One region of the Pseudomonas sp. HLS-6 genome, then DNA from elsewhere that is predicted to be linked to it. Evidence: predicted binding sites of a transcription regulator. Region 1 holds the regulator's gene; each other region holds the start of a gene.
What was found. The regulator FliA, encoded in region 1, starts transcription of late flagellar genes. The targets are predictions, from matches to a motif close to CTAAAGTTTNNNNNNNNNNNGCCGNTAA.

Region 1 (4,913 bases):
GTCCTGACCGGACACGACGTCTTCACGCTTATCGGCATGAATCTGCGGACCTTCACCCCGAGTCGGATGTTTTTCTTGATCTTTTTCAGCACGTAGCTGCTGGTGGTCATGTTCAATACCGGCAAAGCGGTCGACCTGACTGGCCATCAATACGAGCTTGAGCAGATTGCTTTCTACTTCGGTAACCAGTTGCGTGACGCGCTTGATCACCTGGCCGGTCAGGTCTTGGTAGTCCTGAGCCAACAGAATGTCATTGAGATGGCCTGCCACTTCACGGGTGCCTGCCTCGCTGCGCGTCAGAAAACTGTCAACGCGACGCGCCAGCTCGCGAAACTCCGGCGCAGCCACTTCTCGACGCATGAAACGCTGCCAGTCGGCACTCAAGGTACTTGCCTCGGCACTCAATTCTTGAAGCACCGGTGTACTTTGCTCGACCAGGTCCATGGTCCGGTTAGCCGCGCCCTCGGTGAGCTTGACCACATAGGACAAGCGCTCGGTGGCGTCGGTGATCTGCGACACTTCCTCAGCCTGCGGCATCTGCGGGTCAATATGAAAACTGACGATCGCACTATGCAACTCGCGGGTGAGCTTGCCGACTTCCTGATACAGGCCACGATCACGGGTCTGGTTCAGCTGATGGATCAGTTGTACCGCGTCGCCGAATTTACCTCGTTCAAGGCTATCGACAAGCTCGTTGGCATGTTTCTTCAGTGTCGACTCGAAGTCGCCCAACGACGATTGTTTATGCTCCATAAGCGCCCCCGTGGCGTACCTCAGCTATTGACGCGCTCGAAGATCTTCTCGATCTTTTCTTTCAACACCTGAGCCGTGAATGGTTTTACCACGTAACCATTAACGCCAGCCTGAGCCGCCTCAATGATCTGATCACGCTTGGCCTCTGCCGTTACCATCAGCACCGGCAGGTGCTTCAGGCGTTCGTCAGCGCGCACCGTACGCAGCAGGTCGATGCCGGACATGCCAGGCATGTTCCAGTCCGTTACCAGAAAATCAAAGTTACCGCTGTGCAGCATTGGCAGTGCAGTGACGCCGTCGTCCGCTTCCTGGGTATTGGTGAAGCCCAGGTCACGCAACAGGTTCTTGATGATCCGCCGCATCGTCGAAAAATCGTCAACGATGAGGATTTTCATGTTCTTGTCCAATTAGACCTCCAAGCAGTCTTTAACGCGCTCAGCGCTGAACGCGCACTCAATCAAATCCGGCACAACATTTTCACGACTGCATGAAACCCAGCAATCAACGCGCGCGCCATTCTCCCAGCCGCCCACGCAAGCGTGCAGCACACTGGCTGTGCAACTGGCTGACCCGCGACTCACTGACCCCAAGCACCTCGCCGATTTCCTTGAGGTTCAGCTCTTCGTCGTAATACAGCGCCAGCACCAGCCGCTCACGCTCAGGCAAGTTGGCAATCGCATCTGCCAACGCTGCCTGAAAGCGCTCGTCTTCCAGATCGCGCGAAGGCTCGACCTGGGCGCTGGCGCCGTCCTCGTGCAGCCCTTCATGCTCGCCGTCCTGCAACAGGTCGTCGAAGCTGAACAGGCGACTGCCCAAGGTGTCATTCAAAATCCCGTAATAATCATCGAGACTCAATTGAAGTTCGGCAGCAACCTCATGATCTTTAGCGTCACGACCTGTTTTTGCTTCAACAGCGCGAATTGCATCACTGACCATGCGGGTATTGCGATGAACCGAACGCGGCGCCCAATCCCCCTTGCGCACCTCATCCAGCATCGCACCGCGGATGCGAATACCGGCATAGGTCTCAAAACTGGCACCTTTGCTTGAGTCATACTTGTTCGCCACCTCAAGCAAACCGATCATGCCGGCCTGAATCAGGTCTTCAACCTGAACACTGGCGGGCAAACGCGCCAACAGGTGGTAAGCGATGCGCTTGACCAGCGGCGCGTAGCGTTCGACCAACTCATACTGCGCGTCACGCGAAGCCTTGCTGTACATCCGGAAACCGCTGGCACTCATAGAGCAGGCCCCACACTGGTCGGCTGCACCAGACGCTCGACGAAAAACTCCAGATGGCCGCGTGGGTTGGCTGGCAGCGGCCAGCTATCGACCTTCTGGGCGATGGCCTTGAACGCCAACGCGCACTTGGAACGCGGAAAGGCTTCATAGACCGCTCGCTGCTTCTGCACGGCTTTACGCACGCACTCGTCATACGGCACTGCACCGACGTATTGTAGGGCGACATCGAGGAAGCGATCCGTGACCTTGGTCAACTTAGCGAACAGATTGCGCCCTTCCTGAGGGCTTTGCGCCATGTTCGCCAGCACGCGGAAGCGGTTCATGCCGTAATCACGGTTAAGCAGCTTGATCAACGCATAGGCGTCGGTAATCGAGGTGGGCTCGTCACAGACCACCAGCAACACTTCCTGGGCCGCTCGAACGAAGCTGACCACCGAGTCACCAATACCCGCAGCGGTGTCGATCACCAGCACATCGAGGTTGTCGCCGATATCACTGAACGCCTGAATCAGGCCGGCATGCTGAGCGGGCGCCAGGTGAACCATGCTTTGCGTACCCGAAGCGGCTGGCACGATGCGCACACCACCCGGCCCCTGCAGCAGCACGTCGCGCAGCTCGCAGTGCCCTTCGATAACGTCGGCCAGGGTTCGCTTGGGCGTGAGGCCCAGCAACACGTCGACGTTAGCCAGGCCCAGGTCGGCGTCCAACAGCATGACGCGACGGCCGAGCTCGGCCAACGCCAGTGACAAGTTCACTGACACGTTAGTCTTGCCAACGCCACCTTTGCCGCCGGTCACGGCGATCACCTGTACGGGATGCATGCTACCCATGTTTGTTCTTTACCTTGTCTTGCTTAGACCGAGGCCACATGACTGGCTGCACTTTCAAACACCTGAAAAATGCCTGGCAGACCATTGATGTAGATACTTTGCAACGTCTTCACCGACACCTCAGCCAACACGCTTAGGGCCGTGATAGAGATCAGCGAACATATCGGCCATGGCCTCCTCGCTGGGCTCGTCCTGCATTTGCACACTGACCGCGCGGCTGACCAACTGGTGGCGGCGCGGCAAGTGCAAGTCATCCGGAATGCGCGGCCCATCGGTCAGATAGGCCACCGGCAATTCATGACTGATCGCCAGGCTCAACACCTCACCGAGGCTGGCGGTTTCATCAAGTTTAGTCAGGATGCAACCGGCCAGCCCGCAGCGTTTGTAGCTGTGGTAGGCCGCCGTCAGCACCTGTTTCTGGCTGGTCGTCGCCAACACCAGGTAGTTCTTCGCCTGGATACCGCGACCGGCCAGCGTCTCCAACTGCATGCGCAGGGCCGGATCACTGGCCTGCAAACCTGCGGTATCGATCAGTACCACGCGCTTGCGCAGCAAGGGCTCCAACGCCTGCCCCAAGGACTGCCCCGGATCGACATGGGTGACCGAAACATTGAGGATACGCCCGAGCGTCTTCAGTTGTTCCTGGGCACCGATGCGGAAACTGTCCATGCTCACCAGAGCCAGGTTCTGCGCGCCGTACTTGAGCACGTAGCGGGCTGCCAACTTCGCCAGCGTAGTGGTCTTGCCCATACCCGCCGGGCCGACCATGGCGATCACCCCACCCTCTTCGATCGGATCGACTTCCGGCACGCTGATCATCCGCGCCAGGTGGGCCAGCAACATCCGCCAGGCATGGCGTGGCTCTTCAATTTCGGCGGTCAGGTCAAGCAGCTCGCGCGACAGCGGTCCCGACAAGCCAATACGCTGCAGGCGGCGCCAGAGGCTCGCTTGCTGCGGTTTACTGCCTTGCAGTTGAGTCCACGCCAGCGAACCCAGCTGCACTTCCAGCAACTCACGCAAACCAGACAGCTCGTTACGCATCGAGTCAAACAGGCGCTGATCTACCGCAGGCGCTGGCGCGACCCGAGGGCGCTCCGGCTCATCGACATGCGGCTCGATCAGCGGCTCCGATGCAGTCAATGGCAGGCCGGCGAACAACTGGCGATTCGCCGTCTCGTCACCCTCGACGCGGCTGCTCAATTCGGCTTGGGCAGTGACGATGCGCGACTGAGTCTTGCGCAGTTCGTCCTCAAGCTCGACATTGGGAACACGTGGCGACAAGGCAGACAACTTGTAGTCCAGCGCAGCCGTCAGCTCGACACCGCCAGCAATCCGTCGGTTGCCGATGATGGCGGCCTCAGCCCCCAGTTCATCACGAACCAACTTCATGGCCTGACGCATATCGGCTGCGAAAAAACGCTTAACTTGCATAACCCACTACCTCAGCCGTTGGGGCCTACTGTGGCAACGATGGTGACTTGCTTGTTGTCAGGTATTTCCTGATACGCCAAAACATGCAAATTCGGTACTGCCAGGCGACCAAAACGCGACAACATTGCCCGTATCGGCCCTGCGACCAACAAGATCGCTGGTTGCCCTTGCATTTCTTGACGCTGGGCAGCCTCGATTAACGAACGCTGAAGCTTTTCAGCCATGCTTGGCTCAAGAAGAACGCCCTCTTCTTGACCTTGCCCGGCCCTTTGTAAACTATTGAGCAAAATCTGTTCCAACCTTGGCTCAAGCGTGATGACTGGCAGCTCAGACTCAGTGCCGACAATGCTTTGCACGATGGCGCGACACAATCCGACGCGCACCGCAGCCACCAAAGCGGCGGTATCTTGACTCTTCCCGGCGTTGTTCGCGATGGCTTCGGCAATGCTGCGGATATCGCGCACGGGCACCTGCTCGGACAACAGCGCCTGCAACACCTTGAGCAACCCCGACAGCGACATGATGCCCGGTACCAACTCCTCGGCCAGTTTCGGCGAGCCCTTGGCCAATACCTGCAGCAACTGCTGAACCTCTTCGTGACCGATCAGCTCATGGCAATGCTTGTGCAGGATCTGGTTCAAGTGCGTAGCAACCACG
Region 2 (4,913 bases), 860 kb from region 1:
ATGAGCCCAACGCTGGTAACCCGCGACGGCCAGGTCACCCTGGTTCTGGGCACGCCGGGTGGTTCGCGGATTTTCACCTCGATCTTCCAGGTGCTGAACAACCTCTATGACTACAACCTGCCGCTGGAGAAGGCCGTTGCTGCGCAGCGTGTGCATCATCAGTTGCTGCCTAAGGACACTATCTATTACGACGCTTATGCGCCGTTGAATGGCAAGGTGGCCGATGATCTGAAGAAGATGGGGTACACCCTGGAAGATCAGGGCTGGGAGATGGGGGATATCCAGGCGATCCGGGTCAATGGCACGGCGCTGGAAACCGCTTCCGATCCACGTGGTCGGGGTGTGGGCCACGTGGTGAAGTAACCGGCCTTATCGCTGGCACTGTCGACGCCTGCTGGTGTCGGCAGTGCCAGCGGTGTTTTTCAGGTCAGACGCGGAAGTGGCTGACCATCATCTGCAACTGGTTACCCAGCCGCGCCAACTCGACGCTGGACGCCGCGGTTTCTTCACTGGCTGCGGAAGTCTGCTCCGAGACATCGCGTACATTGAGGATGCTGCGGCTGATTTCCTCGGCTACGGCACTCTGCTGCTCGGCGGCTGCGGCGATCTGCTGATTCATCGACTGGATGTTCGACACCACGCGGGTGATGTTCTCCAGTGATGCACCGGCTTTACGCGTCAGTTCAACGCTGCTGTCGGTCAGGTTACGGCTGTTCAGCATGACATTGGCGACCTGTTGGGTACCGCTTTGCAGGCCTGCTACCAGTTCTTCGATCTCTTCGGTGGATTTCTGCGTGCGCTGGGCCAGGCCGCGAACCTCGTCAGCGACCACGGCAAAACCACGACCGGCTTCGCCTGCGCGGGCCGCTTCGATGGCGGCATTCAGGGCGAGCAGGTTGGTCTGCTCGGCGACCGACTTGATTACGTCCATGACGCTGCCGATCTTCTGGCTTTCCTGTTGCAGGTGCCCCATGGCGTCGGTCGAGCGCTTCACTTCTTCGGCCAGACGTTCGATTTGGGCAATGGCCTGGGCGACGACCTCATCACCCGCACGGGCCTGACCGTCAGCATCGGTTGCCGCTTCTGAGGCCAACTCGGCGTTGCGCGCCACCTCCTGCACTGTCGTCGCCATTTCATGCATGGCGGTTGCCACCTGATCGGTTTCGACCTTCTGGCTGTTGACTCCGGCATTGGTTTCCTCGGTGACCGCCGAGAGTTCTTCCGCTGCGCTGGCGATCTGGGTGACGCCGTCACGGATGCCTGTGATCAAGTCACGCAGGGTGCTGCCCATGCGCTGTATGCCTTGCTGTAAAACGCCCAACTCGTCTCGGCGGGTCACGCGTAGCTCATGGGTCAGGTCGCCTGCAGCGATTTTCTCGACCACCTTGAGGGTGTCTTGCAGCGGGCGGGTAATCTGGCGGGTAATGATAACCGCGGCCAGTACGCCGAACAGCAGTGCCAGCAGGGTGCTGATGAGTTGCAGTGCACGCGCCTGGGCGCTTTCGTCATCACGACGATCCAGTTGGATCTTATAGAGCTGATCGCTGTATTTGACGATATCGGCGCCTTGTACGGTCATTTCCTGGCGAGCTACGGCGATCTCGGTAATGGCGCTCTTGAAGGTGAGTACGGCGTCACGGTAGGCGAGGATGGCGCTTTCGAACTGCTTGGCGCGGGTGGTTTCGCGTGGCAGGTGATCGTTCAGTTGGCGGACTTCAGTCAGGGCTGCATCCAGTTGTCGCAGCGCTGCCTGCTCGGTCGAAGTACTGAGGTCGGCAATGTAGCTGCGCACTTCCAGGCGCACCATCATCAGTTGTTCCTTGACCCGCGTAATGGCCTGGAATTGCTCAAGACGACGAGGGTCGCTCTCTGGCAAGGCCAGGACATCGCGGTTGATCGACTCGATCAACTCGATGGCGCTGGCGGCGGCTACACCCATCGCATCGCGGGCGGCCAGGGTGGTTCTATAGCCGTTGCGCATCTTGTTCAGTGATACCTGATACGCGCTGATGGTCTTGGCCTGCTGCTGCAGCAGTTTGATGTTCTCGGGGCTCTTGAAGCTGTTCAGCAGTTTCTGCTGTTGCGCGCTGAACGTGTCGAGTTTGGCTTGAACATTGGCGGCGCTGGTGTCATCGCCGTTGGTCAACATGTATTGCAGGCGCGCAATGCGCATGTTCGTCAGGTCGCTGTTGAGCTGAGTGATGTCGCTCATCCAGTTGCTACGGTCGATCAGGCCACCAAGGCTGGTCCAGCCTGTCAGCGCCAGAAGGCCTGTCAGTAACAGCACCAGGCCGAAGCCCAGGCCGAGTTTCACATTGACGCTGATATTGGCAAACCAGCTGTTCATACCATCCCTCCAGGAACGTTTTACGGTCTTGATCCCGATCGCTGGAAGGTTGTTTTTCTTGGTGCCAGGCGATCCATACGCTGGCTTTATCGGCGGCAGTTCGGGTAGCTGAAACGCTTTTTCAGCAATTCCTACGAAATTGATCAACAAAGTGTTTGGCGCATGTTTCTGCGCCGTTCAGGGCTTCTTCAACGTCTCCTGAATCAAGCCTGCCAGCGCTTGGCCGGTGGAGCCGTGCGTATCCCTTTTCGCCATAGCCTATGAAAATTCTTGGGTTAGGCGACGTGAGCGCGCTGCGCTATACATAACCAATTGGTTATGTTTCCCATGGTTCTTTTCAGTTCCCGTCGAAGCCGTCTTGGCCGACACTGGGTGCTCGCCTGCTCCTCCCGGGCTTTTCCACATCCAATAACAAGGAGAACGGCATGTCCGCCACAGACGACAGTCGCTTCGCTATCCGTGATCGCAATTGGCACCCGAAAGCCCTGACCCCCGACTACAAGACCTCTGTTGCCCGGTCGCCGCGTCAGGCACTGGTGAGCATTCCTCAGTCGATCAGCGAAAGCACCGGTCCAGACTTCTCTCACCTGCAGTTTGGTCAGCATGACCATGACCTGTTGCTGAACTTCAACAACGGCGGCCTGCCGGTTGGTGAGCGCATCATCGTTTCCGGTCGAGTGTGTGACCAGTACGGCAAGCCGATCCCGCATACCCTGGTGGAGATGTGGCAGGCCAACGCCGGTGGCCGTTATCGGCACAAGAACGACCGTTACCTGGCGCCTCTGGACCCTAACTTCGGCGGTGTTGGTCGAGCCTTGACCGACCGTGATGGCTACTACAGTTTCCGCACGATCAAGCCCGGTCCTTACCCATGGCGTAACGGGCCGAACGACTGGCGTCCGGCGCATATCCACTTCTCTATCAGCGGCCCGTCGATCGCTACCCGGTTGATTACCCAGTTGTACTTTGAAGGTGATCCGCTGATTCCGATGTGCCCGATCGTCAAGTCGATCGCCAATCCTGAAGCGGTACAGAGCCTGATCGCACGCCTGGACATGACCAACGCGAACCCGATGGATTGCCTGGCCTATCGTTTCGACATCGTGCTGCGCGGCCAGCGCAAGACGCACTTTGAAAACTGCTAAGGAGCCCCGCCATGCCTACTCAACTGCTGCCGGAAACCCCTTCGCAGACCGCCGGTCCTTACGTTCATATCGGCCTGGCACTGGAGGCCGCCGGTAACCCGACTCGTCCTCAGGAAATCTGGAACCGTATGGCGCGTGCCGATGCGCCAGGCCAACAGATCCTGGTGTTTGGTCACGTATACGATGGCAACGGCCATCTGGTGCGCGACTCGTTCCTGGAGTTCTGGCAGGCTGACCATGAGGGTCACTATCAGCCAGATTTCAACCTGGAAAAGCCATTCAACAGCTTCGGTCGCACAGCCACGACCTTTGATGCGGGCGAGTGGAACCTGCACACCATCAAGCCGGGTGTCGCGCTGAATGCCGCCGGTGTGCCAATGGCGCCGCACATCAACGTGAGCCTGTTTGCCCGTGGTATCAATATCCACTTGCAGACCCGCTTGTACTTCGATGATGAAGCCGAGGCCAACGCCAAGTGCCCGGTACTCAACCTGATCGAGCAGCCGCAGCGTCGCGAGACCCTGGTTGCCAAGCGTTGTGAAGTGGACGGTAAACTGGCCTACCGCTTCGACATCCGTATTCAGGGTGAAGGCGAGACGGTGTTCTTCGACTTCTAAGCCTGTAGCGCCATAAAGAAGCCCGCCAATTGGCGGGCTTCTTTATGGGCTGCGGTTTGTAGTGGAATTACTCGTAGGCTGTTGCGCCGGCAATGTGGCGTCCAGCGATGTAACCAAAGGTCGCGGCCGGTCCCAGATTGATGCCGCCGGCCGGGTAGTGGCCGCCCATGATGCTGGCCATGTCGGTACCTACCGCATACAACCCGGCAATGGGCTGGCGCTGCTCATCAAGCACCTGGGCGTGCTCGTTGGTCTTGAGGCCAGCGAAGGTGCCGAAGCAGCCCGGTTCGACTTTAACTGCATAGAAGGGGCCTTTCTCGATCGGCGCGACGCAAGGATTGGGGCCATGCAACGCATCCCCTTGTTTGCGGTTGTAGGGTGTAGAGCCACGGCCGAACAACGGGTCTTCGCCGTTGCGCGCATGGCGGTTGTATTGCTCTACGGTCGTACTCAAACCCTGAGGGTCGATACCGCAAGCCTGGGCCAGCGCTTCAAGGGTGTCGCCTTTCTTCAGGTAGCCGGAGCGTACGAAGGGTTCGACCGGCAGTGGGAACGGGCGGGAAATCCCCAGGCCATAACGGCGCTGGAAGGCATGGCTGCAGATCAGCCAGGAGGCCACCTCTTCACCCGGCGCCGCAGCGACCATGGCACTGACATAGTCATAGTAACCGCCGGCTTCGTTGACGAAGCGCTTGCCGTTCGCCAGTACACCGATAATGCCTGGCTTGCCACGTTCGATGATGTGCGGGAAGTGACCGAACGTGCCGTCCATGTATGGCACCCTGGAGACCGGTGCCCAGGCGA
Region 3 (4,913 bases), 1.0 Mb from region 1:
GCCCGCCTCTTCCACTTCCCCGGGGGTGGCGAACTGATCGACTCACCGGGTATCCGTGAGTTCGGCCTGGGCCATGTCAGCCGCGCTGATGTCGAGTCGGGCTTTATCGAGTTCAATGACCTGCTCGGCACCTGCCGCTTCCGCGACTGCAAGCATGATCGCGAACCCGGCTGCGCCCTGCTCAAGGCACTGGAAGACGGGCGCATCCAGCAGCAGCGCATGAACAGCTACCGCTCGATCATTGCCAGCTTGCCGCAAGACAGCTACTGAGCAATAACGAGCCCGTCAGCACACAGCAAAACGCCCGCGCAGATCGCTCTGCGCGGGCGTTTTGGTGCCTTGCACTTAACGCTTGCCCGGCTCGTCCATCTTCAGCACACCATCCTCGAAGATATTCAGCTTCTGGCGCAGTTCGCGTGGCTGCATGGGCTCGGGCTCTGGCGCAGTTGCACCGCTGGAACCGCCCGGCGAAGCCGGTGCGCCACCTGGCTGAGTGCCATCCGGCGCGGCAGGCGCCTGCTCACCCTCCATCGCACGCTGGGCCTTCTTGGTCAGCACGATGATGTCGATACGACGGTTAACCGGATTGAACGGGTTAGCGCGATCAAACAGCGACGACGACGCATAGCCCACTACCCGAGCGACCTGGGTGTCCGGGTAACCACCCGCCACCAGCGCACGCCGAGCGGCGTTGGCGCGGTTGGCAGAGAGCTCCCAGTTACCGAAATCACCCATACCGGCGAACGGCTTGGCATCCGTGTGACCGCTGATGCTGATCTTGTTCGGCACAGCCTTGATGGTATCGGCCATGGCCAGCAGGATATCTTCGAAATAGGGCTGCAAGCGCGCACTGCCCAAATCGAACATCGGCCGGTTTTCCGCATCCATGATCTGGATACGCAGGCCGTCCTGGGTAATCTCGAAGAGGATCTGATCCTTGAACTTCTGTAGCTGCGGGTTTTCTTCGACCTTGTTTTGCAGCTCCTGCAGCAACAACTCCAGACGCTCACGCTCAACCTGTTCGGCCATGGTTTCGACCTTGTCCTTATCCAGCTGAATGCTGGTGTCAGGCGTCGGCTCGGACTTCACCTCAGGGTTGATAGTCTTTTCAGGGGCCAACTGAGGCGAACCGCCTAGGTCGATAATGTACGGCGTACCACTTTCAGAGAACCCTATCGGGTCCTTGAAGTAGCCAGCGATGGCAAGCTTCTGTTCCGGCGTGGCCGTCGACAGCAGCCAGAGCACCAGAAAGAACGCCATCATCGCCGTCGCGAAGTCGGCGAACGCAATCTTCCAGGCGCCACCGTGATGGCCAGCGTCAAAGCGTTTGACGCGCTTGACGATAATGGGCTGATTGTTCTCCATGGCTTAGCGACCGCGAACCGCTTGTTCCAGCTCAGCGAAGCTCGGACGATGCGACGGGAACAGCACCTTGCGACCGAACTCTACAGCCAGCGATGGCGGCATGCCCGACGCCGAGGCGACCAGCGAAGCCTTGATGGCCTCGTAGACATTGAGTTCTTCACGGGCGTCATGACGCAGCGTATTGGCCAGTGGACCGAAGAAACCATAGGCCGCGAGAATACCGAAGAAGGTACCGACCAGCGCCGCGCCCACGTGCAGACCGATGGATTTCTGATCGCCATCACCCAGCGAGGCCATGGTCACCACGATACCCAGTACGGCAGCCACGATACCGAAACCCGGCATACCGTCGGCAATACCCGTCACCGCGTGCGACGGATGCTCAAGCTCTTCCTTAAGGCTCAGCAATTCCATGTCGAACAGGCCTTCCAGCTCGTGGGGAGCCATGTTGCCGGTAGACATGATGCGCAGGTAGTCGCAGATGTACGCGGTCATGCGTTCATCCTTGAGCACAGCCGGGTACTTGGCAAAAATCGGACTGGCCGCCGCGTCTTCGATATCGGCCTCAATCGCCATCATGCCTTCACGACGGCTCTTGTTGAGGATCTCGTAGACCAGGCCCAACACCTCGATATAAAAGGTGTGCGTGAAGCGCGTGCTGAACATCTGCAACGATTTTTTGACCACGTGCATGGTCATATGGCCAGGGTTGGCCTGCAAAAACGCACCGAATGCAGCACCCCCGATGATCAGCACTTCGAAAGGCTGAATCAACGCAGCGATTTTGCCGTGAGAAAGCACATATCCGCCAAGCACACTCGCGAATACGACGATGATGCCGATAATTTTAGCCATAGTTTAAAGCACTTACTGTCGTGGTCAGGGTCGGGGGGGCGGAAGCTCGAAAACTCTTCTTCTACTTATCGGCACTTCTGCGCCAGACTATAGCCAGTCAAGGCGAAAAGCCAGTTCAGGCGCCCTACAGCATGCCTAATGAAACTATCGTGCCAAATAAAACCCCAAAAACACTCGATGCCTGGGTCAGGCTTCTAGACAGCGCTCGCCTTCCGGTACCCCGCGACAGCCATGCACGGGTTCGTGCGGCAATCAGCGACAACCGAAGCTCGTTACGTGACATTGCCGAGCTGATGCAGGGCAGCCCAGCGCTGGTGCTGAGCGTGATTCGCGAGGCTAATCAACACACTCATTCGAGCATGAGTGAACCGGCCGAGAGCCTGGAAATCGCCCTGAACAGATTGGGCCTCAAGCGCACCGAAGAACTGCTTGAGCGCTTGCCCACCCTGGATCAGGCGCAGATCCCGCAACCCCTGCGGCAGTTGCAGATGGTCAGCCAGCATGCCTGCACGCAAGCCAATGGCCTGTTCGCCAATCGACTGGCGCGACTGTGGCAGGAAATCCACTGGGGCAGCCTGCTGTTTCTGTCACCGCTCTGGCCTCTGGCAATCACTTACCCCAAGTTGCTTGAAGAATGGGAAGTGCGGGTTGTCCACAAAAGCGAGTCATCAACAGCCGTTGAGCACGAGTTGTTCGGTGTGCGCCTGCTCGCCATCTTCCAGGCCCTGGCCAATCATTGGCGCCTGCCAAACTGGGTCACTCAGGGCTATCACTTGCTGCAGGAGGAGCGCGAACTGCTGGCCAAGGTCACCCACATTGCGCGTGATGACGACCCGCTGCATCAACAACAGCAACTGGACGATGATCCCGGTTTGCGACGCTGGTTCAACCAGCCGGCCAACACGGTGCTACTGGCCAATGGTTTGGCGCTGTCGGCCCAGGTGGCCTGGACCAGCCCGCACAACGTTCGCTGGGAGTACCTGATCAGCCTGTACTTGCAAGAACCTATCGACGCGGTACAGCAGCAGATTCACCAACACGCCGCCAGCAGTGCCCGCAGCCACGCAGACGCCGACCTGTTCCACCCGGCGGAAGCATTAATCTGGCCGTGGGAGGCACGCCGTATCCCGCGCGGCCTGTTGCCAGCGGCGCCGCCGTCAACCGAGGCACTGGGTGCCTGGCGCAAGTACTGCGCCGAACTGCTGGCCGAACCCAGCCCCTTCACCAACGCCATGCACCTGACGACTCACGCCCGGGACGCGCTGCTCGCCTGCGGCATGCAGCGGGTGATGCTACTGATGACCGACAAGAACCTGACCCACCTGCGCGTTCATCAAATTGCCGGCCTGGCCAAAGAGGCTGCCAGCCTGAACCTGCAGATCGATCAGAGCAAAGTGCTGCAACGCCTGCTGGCTCAGTCAGCCCAACTGCGCCTGACCCCGGAAAACAACGCGCAGTTTTCTGCACTGTTGCCGGCCAGCCTGCGCAGCCTGTTCAAGGGCAGTCACCTGCTGTTGCGCTCGCTGTCGAGCCATGGCCGGGTCGTCATGCTGCTGGTGGCCGACCAAGGCGGCGCGCCCTTCTCGGAAATCAGCGTGCAAGCCTTCGGCAAGACCGCGCAATGCATCGAACGCGCCCTGAACAACTTCAGCAATCGCAGTGCTTGACCCATGCGCTACAATCGCCCCCTCTCTTTCGACGTGGAGACCCTGGATGACTGACTTTTCTGGCTTGCCCCTGGTGATCGAGCCCGCTGACCTGCAGGCTCGCCTTGAGGCCCCGGAGCTGATTCTGGTCGACCTGACCAGCGTCAACCGCTACGGCAGTGGACATATCCCGGGGGCGCGCTTCGTTGATCCCAAGCGCACGCAATTGGGTCAGCCTCCTGCGCCAGGCTTGCTGCCGGCCAAAGCTGACCTGGAAAAACTGTTCGGCGAGCTCGGGCATAACCCCAATGCCGTCTATGTCGTGTATGACGACGAAGGTGGCGGTTGGGCCGGGCGCTTCATCTGGCTGCTGGACGTAATCGGCCACACGCGTTACCACTACCTGGATGGTGGCCTGCATGCCTGGCATGGGGCAGGCCTGGCCCTGTCCACCGATGTGCCGGCCAGCGCAGGCGGCCCGGTCAGCCTGCGCCTGAACGACGCACCGACAGCCACCCGCGAATACCTGCAAAGCCGCCTCGGCGCAGCCGACCTGGCAATCTGGGATGCGCGTAGCCAACTGGAATACAGCGGTGAAAAGGTCCTCGCCGCCAAGGGCGGACATATCCCCGGCGCGGTCAATTTCGAGTGGACCAAGGGCATGGACACCGACAACGCCCTGCGTATCCGCAAAGACATGCCGCAGATCCTCGAGCAACTGGGCATCAGCAAAGACAAGGAAGTGGTTACCCACTGCCAGACACATCACCGCTCCGGCTTTACCTACCTGGTGGCCAAGGCCCTCGGCTACCCACGGGTCAAGGCGTATGCCGGCTCATGGGGCGAATGGGGCAACCATCCGGACACGCCTGTAGAAGTTTAAGGAAACCCAATGAAATCCCGCTTGTTCATCATCAGCCAGTACCTGCTGCCGCATCACCTGCTTTCGCGCCTGGCAGGCTGTATTGCCGAGTGCCGCGTGCGCTGGTTCAAGAATGCGTTCACCCAATGGTTCGCCAAACGCTACCAGGTCAACATGAGTGAAGC

Region 2: a site for FliA is predicted at 2,434-2,461, ahead of CS390_RS03355 (methyl-accepting chemotaxis protein). Genes of this name have one in related genera too.
Region 3: a site for FliA is predicted at 2,286-2,313, ahead of motA (flagellar motor stator protein MotA). Genes of this name have one in related genera too.

What each region holds. Positions count from the first base shown of each region.
Region 1 covers NZ_CP024478.1:1,623,976-1,628,888, reverse strand. Annotated here, with positions in the region: gene CS390_RS07530 (protein phosphatase CheZ) at 1-753, opposite strand, end outside; gene CS390_RS07525 (chemotaxis response regulator CheY) at 774-1,148, opposite strand; gene fliA (RNA polymerase sigma factor FliA) at 1,255-1,995, opposite strand; gene fleN (flagellar synthesis regulator FleN) at 1,992-2,825, opposite strand; gene flhF (flagellar biosynthesis protein FlhF) at 2,946-4,256, opposite strand; gene flhA (flagellar biosynthesis protein FlhA) at 4,268-4,913, opposite strand, start outside.
Region 2 covers NZ_CP024478.1:764,779-769,691, forward strand. Annotated here, with positions in the region: gene ggt (gamma-glutamyltransferase) at 1-363, shown strand, start outside; gene CS390_RS03355 (methyl-accepting chemotaxis protein) at 428-2,347, opposite strand; gene pcaH (protocatechuate 3,4-dioxygenase subunit beta) at 2,773-3,492, shown strand; gene pcaG (protocatechuate 3,4-dioxygenase subunit alpha) at 3,504-4,109, shown strand; gene CS390_RS03370 (FAD-dependent oxidoreductase) at 4,177-4,913, opposite strand, start outside.
Region 3 covers NZ_CP024478.1:587,982-592,894, reverse strand. Annotated here, with positions in the region: gene rsgA (small ribosomal subunit biogenesis GTPase RsgA) at 1-270, shown strand, start outside; gene motB (flagellar motor protein MotB) at 346-1,365, opposite strand; gene motA (flagellar motor stator protein MotA) at 1,369-2,220, opposite strand; gene CS390_RS02595 (HDOD domain-containing protein) at 2,352-3,887, shown strand; gene CS390_RS25140 (rhodanese-like domain-containing protein) at 3,934-4,749, shown strand; gene asd (archaetidylserine decarboxylase) at 4,759-4,913, shown strand, end outside.